DNA from 4 places in the Pseudomonas sp. GW821-FHT10C09 genome. Region 4 is predicted to be linked to each of the others. Evidence: predicted binding sites of a transcription regulator. Region 4 holds the regulator's gene; each other region holds the start of a gene.
The links. The regulator FliA, encoded in region 4, starts transcription of late flagellar genes. The targets are predictions, from matches to a motif close to CTAAAGTTTNNNNNNNNNNNGCCGNTAA.
Positions count from the first base shown of each region.

Region 1 (7,288 bases), on a different contig from region 4:
GCCACTTCCTTGCCGAGCACGTCGTAGTGACCGAGCTTCGCCTTGACCTCGGGCGTGGCGATGTCACTGCCGATGGCCGTGGTGTCGGAGGTTCCGATCAGCAACAGCGTCGGCATCTTCAGGTCTTTGAATTCGTAGTACACCGGTTGGGTGAAGATCATGTCGTAGATCAGCGCCGAGTTCCACGCGACTTGCGTATGCCCCGGGCCTTTGTTCAGGCCGGCGAGCATGTCGACCCAACGATCGAACTCCGGCTTCCAGCGGCCACCGTAATAGGTGTTGCGCTCATAGGTGCGGATGCCGTCGGCGTTGAGTTTGAGCTCACGCGCGTACCATTGATCGACGGTGCGGTAGGGCACGCCGAGGGCTTTCCAGTCTTCCAGGCCAATGGGATTGACCAGCGCCAGTTGCTCGACCTGTTCGGGGTATTGCAGCGCATAGCGGGTGGCGAGCATGCCGCCGGTGGAGTGACCGAGGACGCTGGCCTTCTGAATGCCGAGGGCTTTGAGCAGTTGCTGGGTGTTGGTTGCCAGTTGCTGGAAGCTGTACTGATAATTGTCGGGTTTGCTCGAGGTGCAAAAGCCGATCTGGTCCGGGGCGATGACCCGGTAACCCGCCTCGCTGAGGGCCTTGATCGAACTGTCCCAAGTCGCGCCGCAGAAGTTCTTGCCATGCATCAGCACCACGCTGCGGCCATTGGCCTTGCCATGGGCGGCGACGTCCATGTAACCCATTTGCAAGGATTTGCCCTGGGACTCAAAGGCGAAATGCTTGACGGTGTAGGGGTAATCGAAGCCCTGCAATTCAGGGCCATATTCCGGCCCGTCGGCGTGGGCGACAAGGGGCAGTGCGGCGGTCAGCAACAGGCTGGGCAGCCAGCGGGAGAGGGCGAGGGGCATGGGTGAACTCCAAAGAAAACCCGCCGATGCTGGATCGGCCGGATTAGGGCGACATTAAACACAGGCAATCGCCGCGCTCGATCGTTCAACCCATCCAGCCCAGCGTGGCCAGGGCCAGTACGCCATAACGGGCGGCCTTGGCCAGGGTCACAATCAGCAGGAATCGCCCCAAGGGTTCGCGCATGACGCCGGCCACCAGCGTCAGCGGGTCACCGATGATCGGCACCCAGCTCAGCAGCAAAGACCAATGGCCGTAGCGCTGATAGTGCTCTCGGGCGTTTGCCAGATGACGAGGGCTGACCGGAAACCAGCGTCGGTCGCGAAACCGTTCGATACCGCGTCCCAACCACCAGTTCACCAGCGAACCGAGTACGTTGCCCAGCGTTGCGACGGCCAACAGCGACCAAAGCCAATAGTTGTCACTGAGCAACAACCCCACCAGCACCGCTTCGGACTGCAGCGGCAGCAACGTCGCGGCACCGAACGCGGCGAGAAACAGCCCGAGGTAAGCGCCGGACATCAATGGGCGGGGTAGTCCGCCACCACGACATCACTGCCGTCCTTTTTCAGGCCGATCACTTGATAGGCATCGCTCATGCCATCCATTTCCATCCCGGGCGAGCCCATGGGCATGCCGGGAGCGGCAACGCCCAGCAGGTCGTCACGCTTGCTCAGTGCCAGCACCTGGTCTGCCGGTACATGGCCTTCGACGAACTTGCCATTGATCAGCGCGGTATGGCACGACGCCAGACGCGGTGGCACGCCGTGCTGTTGCTTGAATTCGCTCATGTTGGATTCGACGTGGTCTTCAACCTTGAAACCGTTGGCTTCGAGGTGGCTGATCCATTTTTTGCAGCAACCGCAATTGGCGTCGCGGTGCACTTCGATGGGGATCAGGTCGGCGGCCTGAGCCAGGGAGGAAATAAAAAGCACGCTCAGGGCGGCCAGACGCAGAGGGGTTCGCATGGGAAAGTCTCGACTCGGGTGACGGTCAAAAAAAGAGGCATTTTGACCAGTTTAGCCACGGATGAGCGACGAGATTGTTTCCAAGTGATGCAAGCACAACGCAGCCTACGCAAAACCTGTGGGAGCGAGCAAGCTCGCTCCCACAGGTTTTGCCCCAGGCTTCAGGTTCTCAACGAACCTTGAACCGCCCCATGATCGAACTGACGCGCGCATTAGCGTCCACCAGTTGCCGGGTATTCAGTTCGCTGGCCTGACCGCTTTTCACCAGTTCATCCACCATGTGGCGGATCTGCACCATGCTGCGGTTGATCTCTTCGGTCACCGCACTTTGCTGCGAGGCGGCGGTTGCGATTTGAGTGCTCAGGCCGTTGATGTGGCTGACGGAACCGGCCATTTCATCCAGGCCGGAGTTGACCCGTGCTGTCGCGTCGGCGGCGGACTGGCAACTGGCCTGGGTGTTTTCCATTGCCGCGACCGAGGAACTGACGCCTTGGGTCAGGCGCGTGAGCATTTCATTGATTTCCGAGGTGCTGGCCTGAGTGCGGCCGGCGAGGGCGCGGACTTCATCGGCGACCACCGCAAAGCCTCGGCCTTGTTCACCGGCCCGGGCCGCTTCGATGGCTGCGTTCAATGCAAGCAAGTTGGTTTGCCCGGCGATGGCGCCAATCACCCCGAGAATCTCGGTGATGCGTTGGGCGTCCTGCTGCATGCTTTCGACTTTATGGGTAGCACTCGCCACTTCCTCGATCAACGCAACCACGCTGTTCGACGCTTCGCCCACCACCACCCGCGAACGGTCGGCATTTTCGTTGGCGCGCTTGGTGAAGGCCGCCGTCTCGGCAGCATTTTGCGCGACACTTTCAGCGGTCGAACTCATCTCGGTAATGGCGGTGACGGTCTGATCGGTTTCCGAGGCGTGGCGCACCAGAATCTGACTGGTGTGGGCCGAGGTGCGTTGCAGGTTGTCCAGGCTCGAGGCCATGGCGCCGGTGGCCTGGGTCACTTCACCGATCATGTTCTGCAAGTAGACAAGAAACGCGTTGACCGAGTGGCCGATGGCGCCCAGTTCGTCTTCGGCACGAATGATGATGCGTTTGGTCAGGTCGGCGTCGCCGGTCGACAGCGCGTCGATATTGGTCTTGAGGATTTTCAGGCGCTGGACCAGTTGGCGGATCGCGTAGATCTGCAGCATTGCCAGCAGGATCACCATCGGAATTTGCAGCAGGCTCAGAGTGCTGAGCACGTCGTCGCGCTGGGCGGTGATCAGTTTGCTCGGCAGGGCGGTGGCGAGGAACCACGGCGAGCCTTCGATGGGGCGCATGAAGAACGTGCTGTCTTCGCCGTTGTTGTCGAATTCGACGCGCTGCGACTGGTCACGGTTTTGCAGGCCGGCTTTCACCTGGCTGGCGAACGGTGAGTTGCTCGCCAGTTCACTGATGTTTTTCAGGACGATGGGCCCGCTGATGCGCGAACTGTTGCTAATGATCTTGCCGTCGGCTTCAACGATCAACATCTCGGCGCCAAGGTCCTTTTCCTTTTGCGCGATCAAGTCATTGAAGAAGCCCAGCGTCACGTCGATGGTTGACACGCCGTACGCCACGCCATTTTTCTGAATAGCCATGGCGCAGTTGGTGCGAGGCTCGGCACTGGCGTCATCTTTATAAGCCGCCGCCCAGGCACATTGGCCACGTGGCGTTTGCATGCCGCCCTTGTACCAGGCCTGGTCGTAGTAGTTCGGCGCAGCGTCGCTGTTCCAGAACGTGTTGACTGCCAGTTTGCCCGAGGCGTCGCGGTGCCAGAAGGTGCTGAATTTGTTGCGCCCGGCTTCACGTTGGCCGGGCAACGGCCAGATCCCGCCGCCGAAGACTTTCAATTCACCGTACTGATCCACCAGGCCTGGCAACACCGTGTCGATGCCGGCGCTGTCGAGCAACGGAATGGTTTGGGTAATGCTGCGTTGCTGGGCCTGAACCTTGTTCAGTTCACCCTGGATTTGCCGGGCGACGTCGGCGATGCGGTTGAGGGCCACCTGTTCTTCGGTATGGCGCAGCTTAGGCGCGACCAGCTGGCTGATGCCGACCACCGTCAGCACGAACAGCAACAGGATAAACAGGACCAGAAACAGCGTGTAGCGAGCCTGGATCGAACGGAATGTGGGCATGGGGCCGGTCCTTGTGTGCAGCACTTTTATTATTAGGTTTGGAGGGGGCATCGGTGCTTCATCGGGCTATCGGCTTGCGCAGGGATAGCTTTAGGCACGATCGTCCAAGAACGGGCATCAGTGGGAAAGGCGTCAGGTATCGAAACGGATACAAATAAACTAACCGAGATGTACGAAGAGCCCTGTTAGTTGTCTAGACCAATCCGGAAAAGTTTGTCTAGACCAATAAAGGCGGGCACTTGCTAGTTTGTATCTGAAATGTACGTAAATTGTAAAAAGCCGCAAATAGTTGTTGGAGTGGCCAGTTGCCAGAGCCGATACTCGCCCGCTCCAAACCCGCTCAAGAAGGAACTGAATATGGTCACGCAGTCGGAAGCTCAGTCATGACTATCGGCTATGCAGGAGGGTGGACGCCGAAGGCCGGTCTGCTGGTGCAGGACACAGGCGGCGGCAAGCCCGTGACGCACAGCGCCAGGGTCAAGCAAATGCTTGCGCTGGTGGGCTCGAATCCAAACGCGCTGAACGCGGCGAGAATGGATGAGCAGAAAATATTCAGGAACGTTAAAGGCTTCGACCCGGAAAATGTATCGTCCAAACAACTGGGAAATCTCAGTGCGTTTTTACGCGGCAAAGGTCTGATTTCCGATATTACGTCGATGACGCTGATGAACGCCGGGGACAAGTTCGACCGGTTCGGGGTACAGAATGACCCTGATGCGAAGTTCAATGCGCTGGAGTACTTTGCAACGCAACTGGACACCATCCAGAACAACAGCATCAAGGGCGATAAATATGCGATTGGCCTGATCCCGGAATACAAGACAGCCATCTACGTCCTGCAAAACCTGGCCACTTACGGCAAGGGCAATGGCACTACGGTCCCGACGGACAAGGGTGTCAACTCCAAGGCGTGAAAGGTTGCCGGCCCGCTCAGTTGAGCGGGCCAGGCACCGTTGCTAGCGGTCGAGCAACTTCATGACTTCCTCGGGGTAACGCATGCCTGCGGTGGCATTGGCGGGGAATATCGCTTCCAGCGCTTTCAATTCATCTGCGCTGAGTTTCACCTCCAGCGCCGCAACGTTTTCTTCCAGGTATTTGCGCTGTTTGGTTCCAGGGATCGGGATCAGGTAGTCACCTTGCGCCAGCACCCAGGCCAACGCCAACTGACCTGCCGACACGTCTTTTTCTGCGGCCAGTGCCTGTACTTGCTGCACCAGCAGCAGATTCTTCGCAAAGTTCTCCCCTTGAAAACGCGGGCTGAAACGACGGTAATCATCCGCCGCAAAGTCGTCCGGGCTTTTCAGTGCTCCCGTTAGAAAGCCACGTCCCAGCGGGCTGTAAGGCACAAACGCCACGCCCAGTCGCTGACACGCGGCCAGACAGCCGTTTGCCTCTTGATCGCGGCTCCACAACGAATACTCACTTTGCAGCGCGCTGATGGGGTGCACCTTGTGCGCTCGCTCCAGAGTGGCGACCGACGCCTCGCTCAAGCCCAGGTAACGCACCTTGCCGGCCTTAACCAGCTCGGCCATGGCGCCGACGGTTTCTTCGATGGCCACCTGCGGATCGATCCGGTGCTGGTAATACAAATCCAGGGTTTCAACGCCGAGACGCTTGAGTGTGCCGTCGATGGAGGCGCGAATGTAGTCCGGTCGGCCATTGACACCCCGTGCGGTGGGGTTGGACGGGTCACGGACAATGCCGAACTTGCTCGCCAGAAACACCTGGTCGCGTTTGCCGGCAATGGCTTTGCCGATCAACTCTTCGTTGGTGTGCGGGCCGTACATATCGGCGGTGTCGAGCAGGTTGATCCCGAGTTCGAGTGCGCGATGCAGGGTAGCAATGGCCTCGCGGGTGTCTACGCCAGTGGTGTAGAAATCGGTCATGCCCATGCAGCCCAGGCCGATGGCGGAAACCTGAGGGCCGTTTTTGCCCAATTGACGTGTTTGCATGAAATCAACTCCCTGTGGTGTGAGTGCACAGTGTCGACCTCGACAGAAACAAGATAAACCGGCTAAAACTGCTATCACTGTTCGTATTTTCTAAATAGTCATCAGGGCCGCCAGAACAATGGACCGTTTTAACGCCATGCGCGTGTTTACCCGAATCGTCGAGCTGGGCGGGTTCGCCAAAGCGGCAGACAGCCTGCAATTGCCCCGCGCGTCGGTCACTGTTTTGATCAAGCAGCTTGAAGCGCATCTCGGGGTGCAACTGCTGCAACGCACCACGCGACAGATCAGCCTGACACTCGACGGCGCGGCCTATTACCCGCGTTGTGTGCGGCTGTTGGCGGACCTGGAGGAGACTGAAGCGGTGTTTTCCGCCGCTCGACACAACCCCAAAGGGTTGCTGCGGGTGGACATGCCGGCAGGGATCGGGCGCTTGATCGTGATCCCGGCGTTGCCGGCGTTCACCCGTCGTTATCCCTTGATCGAACTGGAGCTCGGTCTGAATGACCGTCCCGTCGATCTGATCCGCGAAGGCGTCGACTGCGTGTTGCGCGGCGGCTCCGCGCTGGATGAGTCCTTGGTGGCGCGGCCGCTGGTCATGCTGGATCAGGTCACCTGCGCCAGCCCTGACTACTTGCAACGTCATGGGAGCCCTCAGTGTCTGGCAGACCTTGAAGGGCACCGGATGGTTGAGTATTTCTCTGGCACGACCGGGAAGCGTTTTGGGCTGGAATTCCAGGTTGATGACGACGTTCAACTCATGGATTTGCCCAAACAGGTGGCGGTCAACAGTGCCGACGGTTACCTCGCTGCCTGTGAGGCGGGATATGGACTGATTCAGACCCCGTATTACCACGTTGCCCGCCAGCTCGAGGAAGGACGTTTGTGTGAAGTGCTCGCGAACGTGCCGCCACCGGTGATGCCGCTGACGGCGCTGTATCCGCCTCACCGCCAGTTGTCCCGGCGGGTGAGGGTGTTTGTCGACTGGCTGGTGGAGCTTTGCGCGCAGCCGGGTCTCAACATTTACAGGAAGGGTTCAAGCGGCTGAACAGGTGTTGTCCAGCGCGCTGACGTCACGCTGCAAATTATCGTGCAACTGTTGCATGTCCGGGCAATGCAGGGCGAGGTGACGCGGCTGCGCCCCTCGGTGAAACAGCGCAAACCACCCGTTGCTGTGAAGGACGGGCATCAATCCGCTGAAGGTGAAACCCAGATTCGTCAAACGGTGCAGGTCCTCGGCAAAGTGGCGTGACAGCTCGATTTTGGCTGAAATGAGCCAATGGCCGGGCAGCCGCCGGAGCTGGTCCAGCAAT
Region 1 covers NZ_JBWKNG010000001.1:30,701-37,988, reverse strand. The annotation lists gene AC07N8_RS00165 (alpha/beta fold hydrolase) at 1-899, opposite strand, end outside; gene AC07N8_RS00160 (YqaA family protein) at 985-1,419, opposite strand; gene AC07N8_RS00155 (DUF411 domain-containing protein) at 1,419-1,865, opposite strand; gene AC07N8_RS00150 (methyl-accepting chemotaxis protein) at 2,035-4,026, opposite strand; gene AC07N8_RS00145 (hypothetical protein) at 4,410-4,940, shown strand; gene AC07N8_RS00140 (aldo/keto reductase) at 4,983-5,978, opposite strand; gene AC07N8_RS00135 (LysR family transcriptional regulator) at 6,097-7,023, shown strand; gene AC07N8_RS00130 (GNAT family N-acetyltransferase) at 7,012-7,288, opposite strand, start outside.
Region 1: AC07N8_RS00150 (methyl-accepting chemotaxis protein) is a predicted target of FliA. The motif match lies at 4,093-4,120, and genes of this name have one in related genera.

Region 2 (7,288 bases), on a different contig from region 4:
GGACCCAGGCAGGCGAATGAATCGCCAGCCGGCAACGACTTTGATGAGGCCCCTTATGACCCGAGACTCAGCAACACCCCGCTATGGAAAACTGTCGATGACCTTGCACTGGCTGATGCTGGCGTTGTTTGTCGGCGTCTACACCAGCATCGAGCTCAGAAGCATGCTCCCCCGCGGGCATGCCTTGAAGGGTCTGTTTCTGGGGTTTCACGGGCTGTTCGGGTTGAGCATTTTCATATTGGTCTGGGTGCGATTGCTCGGGCGACTCACACCTCGTCCGCCCATCACCCCGGCATTGCCCCTGTGGCAGACCGGCGTTTCGCACCTGATGCATTTGGCGCTTTACGTATTGATGATCGCCGCGCCGATGCTGGCTTGGCTGATGCTCTCGGCAGGCGGTAAGCCAATGCCTTATTTCGGGTTCTTCCTGCCGTCACTGGTGGCGGTGGATCCCGACCTGGCCCGGCAGTTCAGGCATTGGCACGAACTGCTCGGCAGTGCCGGTTACTGGTTAATCGGTTTGCACGCGGCGGCGGGGCTGTTCCATCACTATTGGGTCCGCGACAACACCCTGACCCGCATGCTGCCGGGTCGATCCGGCAATGCGGTGAATCAGCGCCAGCGATGATCTTGAAATGGGTGCGGTAAGGCCAGAACGACGGTACACAAATTATTGAAGCCCCCTGAATACCCATCAGAAAAAACACAAATCCTGTGGGAGCGAGCTTGCTCGCGAAAGCGGTGTGTCAGTCAACATCGATGTTGAATGATCTGGCGCCTTCGCGAGCAGGCTCGCTCCCACATGGATTTCATTTGCCTGAGGCAATGCGTCAATTGCTTCTGTTCCGCTGGAGCTTAAACAACAGAAATCCAACCTGTTTAAACGAAGCCTCCTGTTACCACCCACAAGGCTAACAACGCATTGTATACAAAAGGGGGCGGATTTATTTCCAGTGCTCCCCACGATTAGGGTAGCTTCGCAACTCTTCAAAAATTCCCATCCCGCACCCAGCGCCTGACCTCACCCTGCACGGCATAAGCCGGTGCCTCCACCGCATTGAAATCCTGCGTATACCGTTGGGCAAACCCCTGAACCCCCCATTCCTGAAACTGCTGCACATGCTTCAATTCATGAGCCCAGAGTGCAACGTTCTGTTCTGCCGTTTGAGCATTCCGAAAAAGGATGATGTCGATCAACGTCACCGCACCGACATCAGGATTTTGCAGCATGGCAGTGGCGGCGCTGAATTGGCCGTTGTCGCTCACTTTGTAGCGCGCGGCATCAAGGACGCTGGGGTCGTACCAGCGCAGCAGTTGCTCTCGAATGCGCGGTGGAATGGGTTGGGTGTCGGCGGTGGCTGCTTCAGCGCGGGCCTGGGTCAACCACATCGCCAGGGCAGGTGCGGCTATCTGATAGATGCCTTCAGGTGGGAGGCCGAGTAATTGCCCCACGTCTGGCAGACAGATACAGCTGTCCAGGCACACTTGTTTCTCGCCAGCCGGGCAGGGGTTGGGCTGGGCTGATACTTCAAGGGGCAGGCAAAGAAAAAGCAGTGTCATCAAGCGCGTGGTGAAGGGTGGCATTGGGCGCTCCAAAGACGGACGCAACGTGAACAGTGGATCACACTAGATCGACGACCCGCATCGCTTCAGCGTAGACCCGAACCCAAAGCCCTCAAACCTGTTCGCAGGAAGCGACTGACCATTGACGTGGATGCGTTGGGGCCGCTTCGCAGCCCAGCGGGAGCAAGCTCCCTCGCCACATTGCGCGGAAGAAAGGGGTGGATTTAGACAGTTTTGAAGTCCTCGGCGTCCGGCAAACGCGGTATTCCTGACGGAACCTGTTGCCTGATCTTACGACTGCTTCGCAGCCGAACGCAGCCTCGCGCTGCTCGTCAGCTGCTACAGGTCAGGGAAGGATTTCGAATGAAGTGTTGGCCAGGCGCTCGCCGTTTACGAGGATGTGCACGGCATGCACGCCCACATAGTGTTTGCGGGTGGTGAGTTCCTTGATCTGCTGGCCACGGCTGACGAGTTCGGTGGCGTTGCCGGGGAGCGTCAAGGCCTTGAGCTTGAACACCTTCGCCGACGTGCTGCCATTGGCTTTGACGTAATCAATCGCATAGTCGATCACCAAGCGCTGACTCTCCGCCACCGTGGATTTCACACCAAACGACAGGGTGATTTTCTCCCCGAGCCGAATCACCGCCGGCTCAACCGTCAACCCGACAATCTCGACCTCAGCCTTGCCACTGGCGCCAATAATCGCCAGCGCCCGCTGATTGCCCTGTTTGATCAAGCTGCGCAACGCATGCTTGGCAATCCACGCCGTGTGCTTGTTATCCAGCGCCCAACCCTCGATCAGGTCCAGCACCCACTCAGGATGATCCTTGGTGATGTCATTGAGGTGGTTAGCCACGGACTTGCGCACATAAAGGCTTTCATCCGCCTTCAGGTTGTCGAGAATCGCCGCCGCCAGCGTTGGATCTGCCTGGACTTGCTCCAGCCGGAACGACCACGGCAACCGCGGTCGACTGCCTTCACTGGCCAGACGCCGGACATGCTCATTCTGATCCCGCGACCATTCCTGCATCAGCGCCAATGAGCGCTGCACATCACTGCGCAGGAAATACCGAACCGCAAACTCCGCCGAACCAAACGTGGTGAAGTACTTGAGCGCCTCCATCGACTGCTCGAAATCATGCCCGCCATACATCGCCACATAATGCGGCAGCGAAATACTGACAAAACCACTGTTCAGCCGAGGGGCGAGGGCGCGCAGCACTTCAAGCGATTCGTCATACCCCAGCGGCAACACTGCATGCAGGCATTCGCTGACCCGCGCCATGCGCTGCATGATCGACAGGTCGGCGAGGCCGTCGTTGGCCATCTTCAGGAAGGCCTTGGCGTTGAACCCGGGGTAAACCGCCGTCATTTCAGTTGCGATGTATTTGAGGCGCTCGGCGTTGAAGATTTCCTTCAGCGCCGGGGCGGATTGTTCGGCGGCGGTCATGGGTGAGTCCGGGCGGGTGGGCAGCTCAGGTTATCGGGGTTTTGATGAACGCCTCAAGCTTTTCTGCCTGCGCGGTGAAGGCGGCGATTCGCGGGAAGCGCTCGGCATCGACCTGGTCCGGAATCACCAGATTGGTGAAGCTCCAGGCGACCGCCACGGTAATCCCGTCTTGCGCAATCAAGGCCCCATTCGCTAACGGATGCTTTTCCAGTTCACGTTCCAGTGATGAATAAGCGGCGGCCAATTGGCCTTCAACGCGTTGCATCCATGGCTGGAATTGAATCTCGGCGGGACGCAGGTTGCGTTCGTAATATAGCTGCACTGATTTCTCGCACGCCGCCAACGCCAGGCCGATCACCCGCAAGGCGCGCAGCCGTTGCTTCAGGTCGCCGGGCATCAGGCTTTTGCCGGGGCCGGCGAGGGCTTCCAGGTAGTCGATGATCAGGCTCGAATCCATCAACACGTCGCCGTCGTCCAGCACCAGGGTGGGCGCCTTGACCACCGGGTTGATCTGTTGAAATTGCTCGAAGTGCCGAAACACTGAGACCGATTGATGCTCCAGGTCGATACCCAAGTGTTGGGCGCAAATGGCCACGCGCCGTACGTAGGGTGAATCCAGCATGCCGATCAGCTTCATTAATACACTCCTGCAGAGGGCCATTTCGGGACGGTCAACCTTAGCTGAGGATCCGCGTCCCGCAAGCAAAGGGAGGGCTTGTGCGGCCGTTTGTCTTCTATATACAGCCGCTCGATTGAATTTCTTGCTATAAACGCACTCCGATAACCGCCGCAACGGTCGCAGTAGAGCACTTTGCGTACCTTGTCGGACAAATTCGCTGACTTTTCAGTTGCTGGGGCCTCAAGTCGGCCTTAGACTGCCGCCCCTCGTAAATTGAGTGCCGGGTGGCGCTTGGAATAAACGGCGCCTTTCCGATGGCCTTCACCAGGTCCGCCGGAACGCTCCCTAATTCGCCTTAATGCACGTTTTTTTATAGAGATATCAATGACAAAGGACAAGTTGCTGGCCATGCCGGCGGATGACTACATGAATGCTGAGCAACATGCTTTTTTCAGCGAGCTGTTGCAGAACATGAAAGTCGAAACCCATGAGCGCATCGAGCAGAACCGCATCGCCATCGAAAGCCTGGACACCCCGGCCGATCCGGCAGACGCGGCTTCGGTCGAAGAAGAGCGCACCTGGCTGGTCAACGCGATCGATCGCGACCAGCGCATGCTGCCTCAGTTGGAGCAGGCTCTGGAACGCATCAAAGAAGACAGCTTCGGCTGGTGCGACGACAGCGGCGAGGCCATTGGCCTGAAACGCCTGCTGATCAGCCCGACCACCAAGTACTGCATCGAAGCGCAAGAGCGTCACGAACAGATCGACAAGCACCAGCGTCAGGCCTGATTTCGTAGCGCCCCGCATCGCGGGCGAGCCTCACTCCCAAAGGAGCAAGGCTGGCCCGCGATGCTTTTTTTCGTCTGCGAAAAAGCCCCTGCGTCGCTATTGATCTGCTGCAGTACACGCGACTAATGGACCATGGATAATGGCCTTGTAGTGGCGTTTAATGCGAAGACAACAATTAGAAGATCGTGGGGTGACGAAGATGACGAGAGACGGATCTCTGGCGACGGCCGCGCCTGCGCCAGTGCTTTTGCCGAAAAACCCCTGGGTGACGCCGACCCTGCAAAGCATCGCCCTGATGCTGTTGTTATGTGGCATGGCGTTGGGTGGATGGCCGCTTTACCTTGGCCTGCCGTTGGCGGTGCTGATTATCTGGTTGCCGCGTCTGCGCTCCCGCGCAACGCCTCAAGATTCGCCGGCGGACGACGCCAGCGCCATCACCGCGTTAACTCGCGATCTGTCCTACACCACTAGTCATAACGCACTGTCTGCGGCCGGCGTGGCCTTTTCGGTCAAGCAACTGGCGGACAAACTGCAATCGCAACTCAGCGCGGCGGCGCAAATTGTCCGCAATGCCGAGGCGATGATCGCGACCGAAGAAGTCACTTCCAAACTCAGCCGTGAAGCGCTCGACGCCGCCAGCGAGGCGCATCAAAGCGGCGCCGCCGGGCGCAAGGAGTTGATCGAGTCCATCGCCCGTATGCATCAACTCAGCGAGCGCGCCAGTAACAGTCGCGAGCTGATCGAGGCCCTGAGCCTGCGCAGTGACGATATCCAGCGGGTGACGCTGGTGATCCAGTCCATCGCCAGCCAGACCAATCTGCTGGCGTTGAACGCCGCTATTGAAGCGGCGCGGGCCGGGGAGCACGGGCGCGGTTTCGCGGTGGTGGCCGATGAAGTACGGGGCTTGGCCGCGCGAACCGCGACGGCGACCGGTGAAGTCGGCGAGATGGTTGCCGATATCCAGCAACGCACCGCTCAGGTCGTCGAGCAGATCCGCCAACTGTCCAGCGACCTCGATACCGGTGTCGGGCAAGTCGAGCACACCGGTCAGCACCTGGAGAACATTGCGCGCCTGGCCGCGGGTGTCGAGCATCAGGTCGGGGAAATCGCCCGGGGCGCCGACACCAATCGCGAACAACTCGACAGCCTGTTTCATGCGATCGAACAGATGCGCAGCGATCTGGCGATCAGCGACCAGCAGACCCAACGACTGGCCCAGGCCGCCGTGCAAATGGAAGGGCAGGCCGAATCCATCAGCGAGCGCCTGGCCGAAGTCGGGCTGGATGACTATCACCAACGGATCTATGACCTGGCTCGGGAGGGCGCGGGCCAGATTGCCGCACGTTTCGAAATGGATATCGATCAGGGGCGCGTCAGTCTCGATGACTTGTTTGATCGCAATTATCAGGCGATCCCCAATACCAGTCCGGCCAAGTTCCAGACCCGTTTCGACCGCTACACCGATCAGGTTCTGCCGACGATTCAGGAGCCGTTGTTGCCGCGTCATGAAGGGCTGGTGTTTGCCATCGCCTGCACACAGCAGGGGTATGTACCAACGCATAACACGATTTTCAGCCAGCCGCTGACGGGCGACGCGAAGGTCGATACCGTGCAAAACCGCACCAAGCGCAAATTTGCTGATCGCACCGGTATCCGCTGCGGCAGCCATCAGCAGCCGGTGTTGTTGCAGACTTACACCCGCGATACCGGCGAACTAATGCACGATCTCTCGGTGCCAATCCTCGTCAAGGGCCGACATTGGGGCGGTTTGCGCCTGGGATACAAGCCACAGGGGCCACGCTAGGCGCTGACCATTGTTACGATTCCGGCAACGAAGCTGTGCAGCCTCGTTGCTGTTTCCTCGCGGATGAACTCATTAACATGCCTACATAGTTAGGTTGCTAATGAAATTCGAGAGGCCAGCATGCAAAGCAAAGTGGATGTCGCGGTGATGATTGGCAGCGGGGTGCCCGCCTGTTTGCGCGCGATGGGGCAGAGCGTTTGTTGGGTGGTACTGCTAAACGGTGAGCGCCGGGGGACGGCGTTTTCTAGTCGTGATGAGGCTGAAGAGTGCAGGGCTGCCTGGCTGGCGCAGTTGAGCGCCGAATCTCCGGACAGCCTGCACTGAGTACGCGGGCTAGTGAACCTGGTGCAGACGCAGGTTCAGGTCGTCGACCACTCGCGCCCAATCGGCGTCTTCACGCAGTTGCTCCTTGAGGAAGCCGGCTTGTTGCGGGGTCCAGAACTCGGCGTCGATCATTTTCTTGTCGTCGGGCAATGAATGGCTGGCGATGAAATCGTCGATGGCCTTCTGACTGGAGTCCAGGCCAAGTTGGTCGAACAAACCTTTCAAGTCGTGTGTAGGTGAATCCATGTTCATCTCCTGGTGGGTCGCGTCGAATGCGAGAACTGAAGGGCGGCTTCATTGCATCTGAGGAGGCCGCGCTTCAGGAGTTCGATGGATGTTCCAAAGCAGGAGTGAGCATAGACGGCAAATTTGCTGATCAGGCTTTCAATGCCCCTGCATCGACGGCTGCCTTCAGTTCTTTGGCCGCTTCCTGAGCGGCGACGGCGGCGACATCTGCTGTTTTGAACCAGCGATCTTTCTCGACCTGGTGATAGGTCACCGTGGTCAATTTCGGTTTGGCGCGCAAAACTATCACTGCCTGGAATTCGCCGTCGATCTCTCTGGCTTCGCCCCGGATAATAAATTCGCCGATATCAAATTCCGTCACGTAGCAGTCTTCCCTTGGAAATGTTTTGTTGTTTTGAGCACCGTCCGACGTGGGAACGGGTTTCATGGGGCGGGCAGTATGGCAGTAGTTGCCCGCCGACGGCTGAGTTAACTCGACGGTATGACGAAACGT
Region 2 covers NZ_JBWKNG010000017.1:124,521-131,808, forward strand. The annotation lists gene AC07N8_RS19130 (cytochrome b) at 56-628, shown strand; gene AC07N8_RS19135 (eCIS core domain-containing protein) at 988-1,584, opposite strand; gene AC07N8_RS19140 (DNA alkylation repair protein) at 1,910-3,013, opposite strand; gene AC07N8_RS19145 (glutathione S-transferase) at 3,039-3,650, opposite strand; gene AC07N8_RS19150 (TraR/DksA family transcriptional regulator) at 4,017-4,421, shown strand; gene AC07N8_RS19155 (methyl-accepting chemotaxis protein) at 5,002-6,225, shown strand; gene AC07N8_RS19160 (hypothetical protein) at 6,346-6,549, shown strand; gene AC07N8_RS19165 (DUF2789 domain-containing protein) at 6,559-6,795, opposite strand; gene AC07N8_RS19170 (hypothetical protein) at 6,926-7,156, opposite strand.
Region 2: AC07N8_RS19155 (methyl-accepting chemotaxis protein) is a predicted target of FliA. The motif match lies at 4,823-4,850, and genes of this name have one in related genera.

Region 3 (7,288 bases), on a different contig from region 4:
GGGTTTGGCATGCCGGTGATCTATCACAGTCATTCGCCGAAACCGGCGGTTGAACAGCGTTTCAATGCGCAGTACCGCAGTTTGACCGAGCTGTTGCAGCAGGCCGATTTCATTTGCCTGACCTTGCCGCTGACGGCTGAAACCGAAGGGCTGATCGGCGCCGAGGAGTTTGCCTTGATGCGCCCGGAGAGCATTTTCATCAACATCTCCCGGGGCAAAGTGGTGGACGAAGCAGCGCTGATCGAGGCGCTGCGATCCGGGCAGATTCGGGGGGCGGGGCTGGATGTGTTTGAGCGTGAACCGCTGCAGGCGGATTCGCCGTTGATGACGTTGAACAATGTGGTGGCAACGCCGCACATGGGGTCGGCGACGCATGAGACGCGGGAGGCGATGGCGCGGTGTGCGGTGGATAATCTGCTGATGGCGCTGGCTGGAGAGCGGCCGAAGAATCTGGTGAACACCCGGGCTTGGCAGGGCTGAGTCCTACGGCGTTTGGTAGTCCGCTTTCGCGAGCAGGCTCGCTCCCACAGGGGATTTGTGAACGCCACAGATCCAATGTGGAGCGAGCCTGCTCGCGAAGGTGCCATCAAATCCACTAGAAGTCTTTCAGGCCCGCCTGGCTTCCAACAAATCTGCCGCACACAACGCAATCCGCCGGCACGCCTCTGCCAGTTTCACCCGATCCACCACCAAACCAATCCGGATATGCCCCGCCGCACTCGGCCCGAACGCCTCGCCAGCCAACACCGACACGCCATACCCCTCCAGCAACCGCTCGGCAAACCCTTGAGCGCCGAGCCCGGTCTGGCGCACATCGACCATCACAAACATGCCGCCATCCGGACGGATCGGCTTGATCCCCGGACAACCGCTCAACCGTGCGCACACCAGATCGCGACGCTGACGATATTCCTCACGCATCAACACCACTTCCGGCAGGTCCTGATCCAGCGCCAATTGGGCCGCGTTCTGGATAAAGTCCGGAATCCCGAACAGCATGCACAACGACAGATTCACCAGGTGCTCAGCCATGGGTTTGGGGCCAATCACCCAACCGACCCGCCAGCCACTCATGGCGTGGGATTTGGACAGGCTGTTGATGGTCGCGGTGCGCTCGGCCATGCCCGGCAGACTCGCCGGGCTGGTGTGTTCGCCCTCGAACAACAAATCGCTGTAGACCTCATCGCTGATCAACCACAGGTCATGGCGCACACACAACGCGGCGAGCGCTTGCCAGGTGTTGAGCGGCAAACTGGCGCCGGACGGGTTGTTGGGACTGTTGAGCAGGATGACCCGGGTTTTCGGCGTAATCAGTGCCGCGACATCCGCCGGATCGACGCGAAAGCCGTTCTCCGGACGCACCGCCACGGGCACTACTTTCGCAGAACAAGCGCCGAACACGCCTTCGTAAGTCACGTACATCGGTTCGGCGACGATCACCTCGTCGCCCGGATCGAGCAGGCATTGCGCAACCGAATACACCGCGCATTGCGCCCCCGGAAACACGATCACATGGTCACCATCCACCGCTTGACCACTGCGCTGGCGATGGCGCCGCGCAATGCTGCTGCGCAGCCCTCGACTGCCGCGCACGTCCGGGTAGTGGGTGTCGCCGGCCTGCAAGCTGTCGATGGCGGCCTGGACAATCGGTTGTGGCGTGTCGAAATCCGGATCGCCGATAGACAGAAGCAGGACATCAATGCCCTGCTCGCGCATGTCCAGCGCTCGGTCATGAATCTGCCAGGCTGCCGCTCCATCGCCGGCGATTCGTTTGGTCAAGGCTGAATAGCGCATGTGATTCTCCTGTCGCGCGCGGACTCCCAGCCTTCACCCTATCTCAAATCACGAAACGCGCCACCATGGCATTCAAATCCACCGCCAGACGCGACAGCTCATGGGTGGCGACGCTGGTCTGGTTGGCACCGGTCGCCGACTGGGTAGCCAGGTCGCGGATGTTCACCAGGTTGCGGTCGACTTCGCGGGACACCTGCGCCTGTTCTTCCGAAGCACTGGCGATCACCAGGTTGCGTTCGTTGATCAAGTGGATCGACTGAGTGATCTGCTCCAGTGCGACGCCAGCAGCGCGGGCCATTTCCAGGGTGCTTTGGGTGCGCTGGTTGCTTTGCTGCATCGACGAAACCGCTTCACCTGTGCCGTTCTGAATGCCGGCGACCATTTTTTCGATTTCCTGGGTCGATTGCGCGGTGCGATGGGCCAGTGCTCGCACTTCGTCCGCGACCACGGCAAAACCCCGTCCGGCTTCACCGGCGCGGGCGGCTTCGATGGCGGCGTTGAGCGCCAACAGGTTGGTTTGTTCGGCGATGGCGCGAATCACGTCCAGCACTTTGCCGATGTCACGGCCCTGCGCGGCCAGGCCTTCGATCATCACCGAGGTATTTTGCACGTCGTGGGTCATGGTCTGGATCGCGTTAACGGTTTCCACCACCCGGTCACGGCCTTCGCGGGCGGCCTGGGTCGACTGGCTGGACGCTTCGGAGGTCGATACCGCATTACGCGCAACTTCTTCCACGGCGGCGGTCATTTCGTTGACGGCGGTGGCGGCTTGTTCGATTTCGTTGTTTTGCTGTTGCAGGCCGCGCGAGGCTTCCTCGGTCACGGTGCTGAGTTCTTCCGCGGCGGCGCCCAGTTGCGTGGCTGAACCGGCGATCTGTTCGATGGTTTGGCGCAGGTTGGTTTGCATGGCGGCCAAGGCACCGAGCAAACGGGCCGGTTCGTCCTTGCCGTCGACCTCGATGACTTTGGTCAGGTTGCCGCCGGCGATGGTTTCGGCCGCCTGCACCGCGCGGTTCAGCGGGGTAACGATGCTGCGGGTCAGCAGCCAGGCGAGCAGTACGGTCAGCAGTGCGGCCATGACCGCAACCACAACGATGCCGGTGATGGCGCTGCTGTAGTGTTCGCCCGCTTCGGCGCCCGCCGCTTTGGCATATCCATTATTAAGGGCCACCAGTTTGTTCAACTGCTCGCCCATTTGATCGGTGCCGTCCTTGATCCGCGTGTTGATCAAGGTGCGCATTTCGTCGAGCTGGTTCTGCCGCGACAGCTCCATCATCTGGTTTTGCGCTTGCAGGTAACCGTCCAGCGTTGCCGTGAAGGTTTTGTACAGTGCAGCTTCGTCCGGCTGCGCGGGCAAGGCTGAGTAACTGGCCTGGGCGCTTCGCACCTTGTCGATGAGCACGCCGATGCGTGTCTGGGCTTCCTGCAAAGCAGCGGGTTCGCGGTTGGTCAGCACACGGAAAGAAAGGATGCGCAGGCGCAGGACGTTTTCGGTCATGTTGCCTAGAAAGCCGACACTGGGCAGCTGCGTGCTTTCAATATCAATGGAAGCCTGGCGGATGATCGACATACGGTTCACGGCAAACACACCCAGCACGATGACGAGCAAGGCAATAAAAGCAAAACCGAGGAAGGCGCGAGGCGCGATGTTCAGATTACGCAGTGACATAGGAGGATTCTCGGGTGGTTGAGGCTACGAGCATCCTTGCCGGAAATCACTGAAGGGATGTGGGTGCGTCCCTTCAGCTCGGCGCCACTGTCGAACCGGGGGTGTGAGCGTCTATAGGCTGTATCGGCCGGGGATGAGGATTTTTGCGGGGGTTGGAGAAATATATTTCGAGGGGTACGAAACACCGGAATGGGTGACGCTCTTGTGGCGAGGGAGCTTGCTCCCTCGCCACAGAGAATTTGTTTGCCTCCAGATCGGGGTCAGTCAGTGCGAGCAGCGATTCGCCAGACCCGCGCAATGTCGCTCGCGCGATCTTGCAGTAACCGTGGCGCCTCGGCGCACGCCTGTTCCAGCGTCATCGGGCCACTGGCCAAGGCAAACGCTGCATCGATGCCGTGCTCGTACAACGCCTGATAGCCCTCGCCCAACGTGCCCGCGATCACGATCACTGGCACACCTTGCTGTTGGGCAATGCGCGCCACGCCGAACGGTGTCTTGCCACGCAAGGTCTGCGCATCGAATCGCCCTTCGCCGGTAATCACCAGGTCGGCGCCCTGCACGGCTTCAGCCAGCCCGACCAATTCCGCAACCACGTCCACGCCGGCCTGAAACTGCGCACCGAGGAATGCCTTGGCGGCAAATCCCAGGCCGCCTGCCGCCCCACTGCCCGGTTCGTCCTTGACGTCGCGACCTAATGCATCAGCGCACCGTTCGGCAAAGTGCCCAAGCGCGTTATCCAGTTGCTGCACCTGCTCGGGCGATGCGCCTTTTTGTGGGCCGAAAATGACTGAAGCGCCGTGGGGACCGCACAGTGGATTGGTGACATCGGCTGCAATGTCGAAGCGCACTTTAGCCAGACGCGGGTCAATGTTGCTCAGATCAATGCGATCCAGTTGCGCCAACGCCAAACCGCCTGGTGCCAGGGTTTGCCCCTGCGCATCCAGCAACCTCACGCCCAGCGCCTGCATGGCCCCGGCGCCGCCATCGTTGGTGGCGCTGCCGCCAATCGCCAGAATTACTCGCTGCGCCCCGGCATCGAGGGCGGCGCTAATCAGCTCACCGGTGCCAAACGTGCTGCTGGTGCACGCGTCGCGCTGGCTCAACGGGAGCAGTTGCAGGCCACTGGCCTCAGCCATTTCGATGATCGCGGTGTGGTTGTGCGGCAGCCAGCCCCAGGCGGCGTCGACGGTTGCACCGAGCGGACCGCGCACAGGTGTGCGGCGCAGTTCGCCCTCGCACGCCGCCAGAATCGACTCGACCGTGCCTTCGCCGCCGTCGGCCATCGGGCATTTGACCAAATGCGCATCCGGCCAGACGTCTGCCAACCCCAATGCAATGGCGTCTGCCACGCCTTGGGCGCTTAGGCTGTCCTTGAACGAATCGGGGGCGATGACGATTTTCATGCGAATTCTCCAGTTCCAATGCGCTCCATGCTGCCAGTAGCCCCGGACAATAACGCCAGTCCGCTGCACAAGCGGGTGTGACGTTTATTGTTCATTTCTACAAAGTCTTGTGGTGAACGGTTTGGCCCCTTCGCGAGCAGGCTCGCTCCCACAGGGGAGCGCATTCCAAATGTGGGAGCGAGCCTGCTCGCGAAGGCGTCCTTATATCCACCACCCTAGTCGGTTTGCGGCAGAAGCTGCACACCCAGATAAAGCGCCAACATCCCATCCAGCTTGAGAGGATCAACCCCACTCAACTCGGCAATCCGCTCCATTCGATACCGCAAGCTATTGCGATGAATCCCCAACGCGTCGGCACACGCCTGGCTCTGCCCATCGTGATCACACCAACTGCGCAACGTCGCCAGCAGTTGGCCGTTACCATCCTTGGCGATGACCTTGCGCAGTGGCTTGAGCAATTCGTCCAGTGCATCGTCGTTACGATGTCGCCACAACATCACCGGCAGTCGATACCGAGTGAGCGTCAGCAAGCGCGAACGCGGTAACACATCGCGTCCATACGCCAACAAATCACCCACGCGCCGGTAGCAACGCCGTAGCCCCGACAGCCCATCAGCCTGCCCGCCCACCGCGATGCGCAGAATGTTCCAGCCCAGGCCGTCGAGTTTTTCCAGCAGCCGATCATTCTCGATGGATTGCGAGGCCGGCCGGCACCACAGCAACGACGACTTCGCCGAACTCACGCACCAACTGTCCGGGTAGCGCGAGGTCAGCCAGGCGCTCAGCGCTTCAACGGTTTGCGCCGGGCCGTGGTCCATGCCCAATTCAAACAGATACGGCACCCGCGTCATCTGCGGCTTGAGCCCCAGCTGCTGCGCCTCATCGAGCAAGCGCGGCGAATCCCCCGCCTCGCTCAGCAGCAACGCGAGCAGATCATCGCAACGCTGACGCCGCCATTGCTGCTCGGCCTGCTGATTGCGCTGGCCGACCAGCATCTCCGCGGTCATCCGCACCAGCTCGGCATAAGTGCGCAATGGCTCGGGTTCGCCGGTAATGCCAAGCACGCCAATCAAGCGCCCATCCAGCAACAGCGGCAAGTTGATGCCCGGTTGCACGCCCTTGAGATGAATCGCGGTTTGCGCGTCGATTTCCACCACCCGACCATTGGCCAGCACCAGTTGCGCGCCCTCGTGGCGGGTGTTGATGCGCTCCGGTTCGCCGCTGCCGAGAATCAATCCCTGGCTGTCCATGACGTTGACGTTGTACGGCAGGATGGCCATCGCCCGGTCGACGATGTCCTGGGCCAGGTCGTGATCGAGTTCGAACATAACGGGGATCCTTGAAAACGGGGTGGGACGGGTTGTTCACCCGCACAGGCCTTGGTCGCAAACCCTGTGCTCAGGCACAAAGACAACAACCCGGAGCGTGGCCGAGACTCACTGGGCGATCAACGTTACCCTTGCATCGCAAAAAATCATAATAAAGAGAGAGCCGCCATGTCACAGAGCGCCGCCGCTACCCAGGCCATCGTTGACGAGAAAAACGCCGTCTACAAACGCATTACCCTGCGTTTGATTCCCTTCATCTTCATCTGCTACCTGTTCAACTACCTCGACCGGGTGAACGTTGGATTTGCCAAACTGCAGATGCTCGACGCACTGAAATTCAGCGAAACCGTGTACGGCCTTGGTGCCGGGATCTTCTTTATCGGCTATGTGCTGTGCGGCGTGCCGAGCAACCTGGCCCTGACCAAATTCGGCCCACGGCGCTGGATCGCGTTGATGATGATCGTCTGGGGCACGCTTTCGACGTGCCTGCTGTTCGTCACCACCCCGACCGAGTTCTACACCTTGCGCCTGTTCACCGGCGCGGCCGAAGCCGGGTTCTTCCCGGGCGTGGTGCTGTATCTCTCGCAATGGTTCCCGACCTTCCGCCGTGGCCGCATCATGGCGCTGTTCATGTCGGCGATCCCGGTGTCCGGCCTGCTCGGCAGCCCGTTCTCTGGCTGGATCCTCAACCACTTCGCGGCGGGCCAGGGTGGCTTGGCCGGTTGGCAGTGGATGTTCCTGCTGCAAGGTATTCCGACCGTGATCCTCGGCGCCCTCGCCTATTTCCTGTTGAGCGACAGCTACGCCAACGCCAAATGGCTAACGCCGTTCGAGCGTTCGGTACTGGAAGCGGATCACGCTGAAGACCTGGCCAACAAACCAAAAACCACCACTGATTCGTTGCTGGCGGTGTTCAAGAACCCGGCGATCTGGGCGTTCGGTTTGATCTACTTTTGCATCCAGAGCGGCGTGTACGCGATCAACTTCTGGCTGCCGTCGATCATCAAGAACCTCGGTTTCAGCGATAACCTGGTAATTGGTTGGTTGAGCGCGATTCCGTACCTGTTGGCGGCAGTGTTTATGTTGCTGGTCGG
Region 3 covers NZ_JBWKNG010000001.1:194,675-201,962, forward strand. The annotation lists gene AC07N8_RS00810 (2-hydroxyacid dehydrogenase) at 1-480, shown strand, start outside; gene AC07N8_RS00815 (pyridoxal phosphate-dependent aminotransferase) at 607-1,794, opposite strand; gene AC07N8_RS00820 (methyl-accepting chemotaxis protein) at 1,838-3,463, opposite strand; gene AC07N8_RS00825 (glycerate kinase) at 3,724-4,866, opposite strand; gene AC07N8_RS00830 (sugar diacid recognition domain-containing protein) at 5,082-6,194, opposite strand; gene AC07N8_RS00835 (MFS transporter) at 6,363-7,288, shown strand, end outside.
Region 3: AC07N8_RS00820 (methyl-accepting chemotaxis protein) is a predicted target of FliA. The motif match lies at 3,584-3,611, and genes of this name have one in related genera.

Region 4 (7,288 bases):
GCTGCCGTAACTGCTGGCGCTTGCAGGCGCAGGCGTCGGGGCAGGTGCGGCGACCGGGGCCGGTGCACTGTAGGTATTGGCGCGACGGTTACTGCGCGAAATGCTCAGGATCTTTTCGCACAGCAGTTGCTTGACCTTCTCCGGGTTACGGGAGATGTCTTCGAAATTCTTCGGCAGGAAATCCACGGCGCCGGCATCCAGCGCATCGAGGGTCACCCGGGCGCCTTCGTGTGTCAGCGAGGAGAACATCAACACCGGCGTCGGGCAGCGCTGCATGATGTGTCGAACGGCGGTGATGCCGTCCATCATGGGCATTTCGTAGTCCATCGTGATCACGTCCGGCTTGAGGGCCAGGGCCTGATCGATCGCCTCTTTTCCGTTGGTCGCCGTTCCGACGACCTGGATATTCGAATCCGCTGAAAGAATTTCCGAGACGCGGCGGCGGAAAAACCCCGAATCGTCCACCACCAGGACTTTGACTGCCATAAACACTCCGTTAGACGGAGCGAGGCTCAGTCGCCCCGCTCCACCAGAATCAAATACGCCGCGTGGCGTAACGCTTGAGCATGCTCGGAACATCGAGAATCAGCGCAATACGGCCGTCACCGGTGATGGTGGCGCCCGACATGCCCGGGGTTCCCTGGAGCATTTTGCCCAATGGCTTGATGACCACTTCTTCCTGGCCCACCAACTGATCGACGACAAAGCCGATCCGCTGCGTGCCCACCGAAAGGATCACCACATGGCCTTCGCGCTGCTCTTCGTGAGCGGCGGAGCTGACCAGCCAGCGCTTGAGGTAAAACAGTGGCAGCGCCTTGTCGCGCACGATCACCACTTCCTGACCGTCCACCACGTTGGTGGTCGACAGGTCGAGGTGGAAGATCTCGTTGACGTTCACCAGCGGGAACGCAAACGCCTGGTTGCCGAGCATGACCATCAGCGTCGGCATGATCGCCAGGGTCAGCGGGACCTTGATGACGATCTTCGAGCCCTGGCCTTTGGTCGAGTAGATGTTGATCGAACCGTTGAGCTGGGAAATCTTGGTTTTCACCACGTCCATGCCCACGCCACGACCCGACACGTCGGAGATCTCGGTCTTGGTCGAGAACCCTGGTGCGAAAATCAGGTTGTAGCACTCGGTGTCGCTCAAGCGATCCGCCGCGTCCTTGTCCATCACACCGCGTTTTACCGCGATGGAACGCAGGACGTGCGGGTCCATGCCTTTGCCGTCATCGGAGATCGACAGCAGGATGTGGTCGCCTTCCTGTTCCGCTGCAAGGATCACCTTGCCGCCACGGGACTTGCCCGAGGCTTCGCGCTCTTCCGGCGACTCGATGCCGTGGTCGACCGCGTTGCGCACCAAGTGGACCAGCGGGTCGGCCAGGGCCTCGACGAGGTTCTTGTCGAGGTCGGTTTCTTCGCCGACCAGTTCCAGGTTGATCTCTTTCTTGAGCTGGCGAGCCAGGTCGCGAACCAGACGCGGGAAGCGTCCGAAGACTTTCTTGATCGGTTGCATCCGGGTCTTCATGACCGCGGTTTGCAGGTCAGCCGTGACCACGTCGAGGTTCGACACAGCCTTGGACATGGCCTCGTCGGCACTGTTGGCACCCAGGCGAACCAAACGGTTACGCACCAGTACCAGTTCGCCGACCATGTTCATGATTTCGTCGAGACGCGCGGTATCGACCCGCACGGTGGTCTCGGCTTCGCTGGCCGGTTTTTCCGGCGGCGGCGCAGCCGGAGCACGGGCCGGGGCCGGTGCAGCGGCGGCAACCGGTTTCGGCGCCTCGACTTTCGGTGCCTCGGCTTTTGGATCTGGCACCTTGGCCACGGGTGCCGCTGCCTTGGCAACGGGCGCCGCAGCAGTGACAACAGAGCCTGTCGCCACGTCGGTGAACTTGCCTTTACCGTGCAATTCGTCGAGCAGCGATTCGAACTCGTGATCGGAGATCAGATCCCCGCCCGCCGCCGCTGCAGTTGGCGCAGGTGTAGCCGGAACCGAAGCAATGGCCGACTCCAGCGCGTCCACCGCAAAGTTGCCCTTGCCGTGCAGCTGGTCGAGCAATGCTTCAAATTCGTCGTCGGTAATGTCGGAGCTGTCGCCCGCCGCTTTCGGTGCAGCCGGTGCCGCTGGCGCAGGGGCCACGGCGTCGACGGCGAACTGGCCTTTGCCGTGCAGTTGATCGAGTAACGACTCGAACTCGGCATCGGTGATTTCGTCGCTGGCAGCGGCATCGCTGGCAGGCGTTGGTGCAGCCACTGGCGCTTCGGCCTGAGCCTTGACGGCATTCAGCGAGTCCAGCAGTTGTTCGAATTCGTTATCGGTGATGTCGCCCGATTCGCTTTCGGCGGCAGGTGCTTCAACCACTTCAGCAACCGGTGCAGCTTCATCTGCGGTTTGCGGCTCGGCCAGACGGGCCAGGGCCTCCAGCAATTCAGGTGTCGCAGCGGTGACCGGGCTACGCTCGCGGACTTCGCCGAACATGCTGTTCACCGCGTCCAGCGCTTCGAGGACCACGTCCATCAGTTCCGAATCGACGCGACGCTCACCCTTGCGCAGGATGTCGAACACGTTCTCGGCGATGTGGCAGCACTCCACCAGCTCGTTGAGCTGGAGGAAGCCGGCGCCCCCTTTTACAGTGTGGAAACCGCGAAAAATTGCATTGAGCAAGTCCGCATCATCCGGTCGGCTTTCCAGCTCGACCAGTTGTTCGGACAGTTGCTCTAGAATCTCGCCGGCCTCAACCAGGAAATCCTGAAGGATCTCTTCATCGGCGCCGAAGCTCATTAAGGGGGTGCTCCTACAGGTCTAAAAACCTAAAAAACCTAGAATGCTGAAACGCTAAAATCCCAGGCTGGATAGCAAATCGTCCACATCGTCCTGACCGGACACAACGTCTTCTCTTTTATCGGCATGAATCTGCGGACCTTCACCCTGAGAGAGATGTTTTTGTGGATCTTTTTCGGCGAGCATCGATTCACGGTCATGTTCGATACCCGCAAAGCGGTCTACCTGGCTGGCCATGAGGACGAGCTTGAGCAAATTGCTTTCAACTTCGGTGACCAACTGGGTCACGCGCTTGATCACCTGACCGGTGAGGTCCTGGTAATCCTGTGCCAGCAGGATGTCGTTGAGGTTGCTCGACACCGTGCGGTTGTCCTCGGTGCTGCGTGTCAGGAAACCGTCGACGCGGCGGGCCAGCTCACGGAACTCTTCAGCCCCGACTTCGCGGCGCATGAACCGGCTCCAGTCCGTGCTCAACGCCTGGGCTTCTTCGCTCAGGCTGTTGACCAGCGGCGTGGCGCTTTCCACCAGGTCCATGGTGCGGTTGGCCGCGGCCTCGGTCAGCTTGACCACATACCCCAGGCGCTCGGTGGCGTCCGTGATTTGCGACACTTCCTCGGCTTGCGGCATGTTCGGGTCAATCTGGAAATTGACGATCGCGCTGTGCAGCTCGCGAGTGAGCTTGCCCACTTCCTGATACAGGCCACGGTCACGGGTCTGATTGAGCTCATGGATCAGTTGCACAGCCTCGCCGAACCTGCCTTTTTCAAGGCTGGCGACCAGTTCGACGGCATGTTTTTTCAGGGTCGATTCAAAATCGCCCTGTGAAGATTCTTTATGCTCCATAGCTCCCCCGTGGCGCAGTGGATCAACCGATGCGTTCGAAAATCTTCTCGATTTTTTCTTTCAACGCCTGGGCCGTGAAGGGTTTGACCACATAGCCGTTTACGCCGGCCTGGGCCGCTTCGATGATCTGCTCGCGCTTGGCTTCAGCGGTCACCATCAGCACTGGCAGGTGCTTGAGCTTTTCATCGGCGCGCACGTGGCGCAGCAGATCGATACCGGTCATGCCAGGCATGTTCCAGTCCGTTACCAGAAAGTCGATGCTCCCGCTGTTGAGAACCGGAATGGCAGTAGTGCCATCGTCAGCCTCGACCGTGTTGGTGAACCCAAGGTCACGCAACAGGTTTTTTATGATCCGCCGCATCGTTGAGAAGTCATCAACGATGAGGATTTTCATGTTCTTGTCCAATTCGACCTCCAAGCAGTCTTAAACGCGCCCAGCACCTGGACGCGCCATTTCAATCAATTCGGCAATTCACTCGATGACTGTCTGGAGCACAACAGATCGCGACCGGTGCCGTTCAAATCCGCACCAGCCCCGTTCGCAGTGTCCCCACACTGCCTTCAGCGCGCTCGCCACTCCCCCAAACGCCCCCGCAAACGGGCCGCGCACTGGCTGTGTAACTGGCTGACCCGCGATTCGCTGACCCCCAGGACCTCACCGATTTCCTTGAGATTCAACTCTTCGTCGTAGTACAGCGCCAACACCAGTCGCTCGCGCTCCGGCAAATTGGCAATCGCGTCCGCCAGCGCCGCCTGGAAGCGTTCATCTTCCAGATCGCGTGACGGCTCGAGATGAGCACTCGCGCCATCCTCATGCAGCCCTTCGTGTTCGCCGTCCTGCAACAGATCGTCGAAACTGAATAAGCGGCTGCCCAGGGTGTCGTTCAAAATCCCGTAATAATCGTCGAGACTCAATTGGAGTTCGGCCGCAACCTCGTGATCTTTAGCGTCACGGCCGGTTTTAGCTTCAATAGAGCGAATTGCGTCACTGACCATACGGGTATTTCGGTGGACCGAGCGTGGCGCCCAGTCCCCCTTGCGTACTTCATCGAGCATGGCGCCGCGGATTCGTATGCCCGCGTACGTCTCGAAACTTGCGCCTTTGCTGGCGTCGTATTTGGTCGACACTTCAAGCAGGCCGATCATCCCGGCCTGGATCAGGTCTTCAACCTGGACACTGGCCGGCAGACGGGCCAGCAAGTGGTAAGCAATGCGTTTGACCAGTGGCGCGTAACGCTCGATCAGCTCGTACTGCGCGTCACGTGCCGACTTCTTGTAGAGGTTGTAGCCACTGGCTGTCATAGGACGGGTCCTGCGGTCTGTTGCACGAGGCGCTCGACGAAAAACTCAAGGTGCCCGCGCGGGTTGGCAGGCAGCGGCCAGGTATCAACTTTCTGCGCGATGGCCTTGAACGCCAGGGCGCACTTGGAACGCGGGAAGGCTTCATACACGGCACGTTGTTTCTGCACAGCCTTGCGCACGCTTTCGTCGTAAGGCACCGCGCCGACGTATTGCAAGGCCACGTCGAGAAAGCGGTCGGTGACCTTGGTCAACTTGGCGAACAGGTTGCGACCTTCTTGCGGGCTCTGGGCCATGTTGGCCAGGACGCGGAAGCGGTTCATGCCGTAATCGCGGTTAAGCAGTTTGATCAGCGCGTAGGCGTCGGTGATCGAGGTCGGCTCGTCGCAGACCACCAGCAAGACTTCCTGCGCTGCGCGAACAAAACTGACTACCGAGTCACCTATGCCCGCAGCGGTGTCGATCACCAATACGTCGAGGTTGTCGCCGATGTCGCTGAAGGCCTGGATCAGGCCGGCGTGTTGAGCCGGGCTCAAATGAACCATGCTCTGGGTGCCAGACGCGGCCGGAACGATTCGAATACCGCCCGGGCCCTGCAACAGAACGTCGCGCAGCTCGCAGCGGCCTTCGATCACGTCGGCCAGGGTACGTTTGGGTGTCAGTCCCAGCAGGACGTCAACGTTCGCCAGGCCCAGGTCAGCGTCCAACAGCATGACGCGACGGCCGAGCTCAGCCAGGGCCAGCGACAAATTCACTGACACGTTAGTCTTGCCGACGCCACCTTTGCCGCCGGTCACCGCGATCACCTGTACGGGATGCATGCTGCCCATGTTATTTCTTTACCTTGTCTTGCATAGACGGAGGCCACATTACTGGCTGCGCGTTCGCAAATGGAACAATGCATGGCAGACCATCGATGTAGGTACAAAAACTGTTCATTACTACCTTAGCCAACCTGCTTGGTCGGGCTGTGGTAAATATCAGCGAACATGTCAGCCATGGCTTCTTCGCTGGGTTCTTCCTGCATTTGTACGCTTACGGCGCGACTGACCAACTGATGACGGCGCGGCAGATGCAAATCATCCGGGATCCGCGGGCCATCGGTCAGGTACGCCACCGGCAATTCATGACTGATCGCCAGGCTCAGCACCTCGCCCAGACTTGCCGTTTCATCCAGTTTAGTCAGGATGCAGCCAGCGAGCCCGCAGCGTTTGTAACTATGATAAGCGGCTGTTAGAACCTGTTTTTGGCTGGTGGTTGCGAGCACCAGGTAATTTTTTGATTTGATGCCACGCCCGGCCAGGCTTTCGAGCTGCATGCGCAGGGCTGGATCGCTGGCCTGAAGGCCTGCGGTATCAATCAGCACCACGCGTTTGCGCAGCAGTGGCTCCAGCGCCTGAACCAGCGATTGGCCCGGATCGACGTGGGTCACCGACACATTGAGAATGCGCCCCAGCGTCTTGAGCTGCTCCTGGGCGCCAATGCGAAAGCTGTCCATGCTCACCAGCGCGATGTTCTGCGCGCCGTACTTGAGCACGTAACGGGCTGCGAGCTTGGCCAGGGTGGTGGTCTTGCCCATGCCGGCAGGACCAACCATGGCAATCACGCCGCCTTCTTCCAGCGGCTCGACTTCCGGGGTAGCAATCATCCGCGCCAGGTGCGCCAGCAACATGCGCCAGGCCTGACGGGGTTCATCGATATCACCGATCATCGCCAACAGATCGCGCGACAACGGGCCGGACAGGCCGATGCGTTGCAGGCGACGCCACAGGTTGGCCTGGGCCGGACGGCTACCTTGCAGCTGATTCCAGGCCAGCGAACCGAGCTGTACTTCCATCAGTTCGCGCAGGCTGTTGAGCTCGAAACGCATCGAGTCGAACGCACGTGGATCCACGCCGCCAGCAGCCGGTGCCGGAGCAGGCGCGGAGCGACGCGGTTCGGCGTAGGTCGGTTCGATCAGTGGCTCGGCAGCGGTCAGTGGCAGGCCGGCGAACAACTGGCGATTGGTGGTCTTGTCGCCTTCGGTCTCGCCATCGCCACGCAGGCTCAATTCAGCCTGGGCAGTGACGATGCGCGATTGGGTCTTGCGCAGCTCATCCTCGAGTTCCATGTTCGGAACACGCGGGGCCAGCGCCGACAATTTGTAATCCAGCGCAGCCGTCAGCTCGACACCACCGGCAATCCGGCGATTGCCGATAATGGCGGCATCGGCGCCCAGCTCATCACGAACCAGTTTCATGGCCTGACGCATATCGGCGGCGAAAAAACGCTTAACTTGCATAAACCACTACCTCAGCCGTTGGGCCCTACTGTCGCAACGATGGTCACTTGCTTGTTGTCAGGGATTTCCTGATAAGC
Region 4 covers NZ_JBWKNG010000007.1:115,108-122,395, forward strand. The annotation lists gene AC07N8_RS08995 (protein-glutamate methylesterase/protein-glutamine glutaminase) at 1-486, opposite strand, end outside; gene AC07N8_RS09000 (chemotaxis protein CheA) at 536-2,788, opposite strand; gene AC07N8_RS09005 (protein phosphatase CheZ) at 2,843-3,631, opposite strand; gene AC07N8_RS09010 (chemotaxis response regulator CheY) at 3,654-4,025, opposite strand; gene fliA (RNA polymerase sigma factor FliA) at 4,193-4,933, opposite strand; gene fleN (flagellar synthesis regulator FleN) at 4,930-5,760, opposite strand; gene flhF (flagellar biosynthesis GTPase FlhF) at 5,877-7,211, opposite strand; gene flhA (flagellar biosynthesis protein FlhA) at 7,223-7,288, opposite strand, start outside.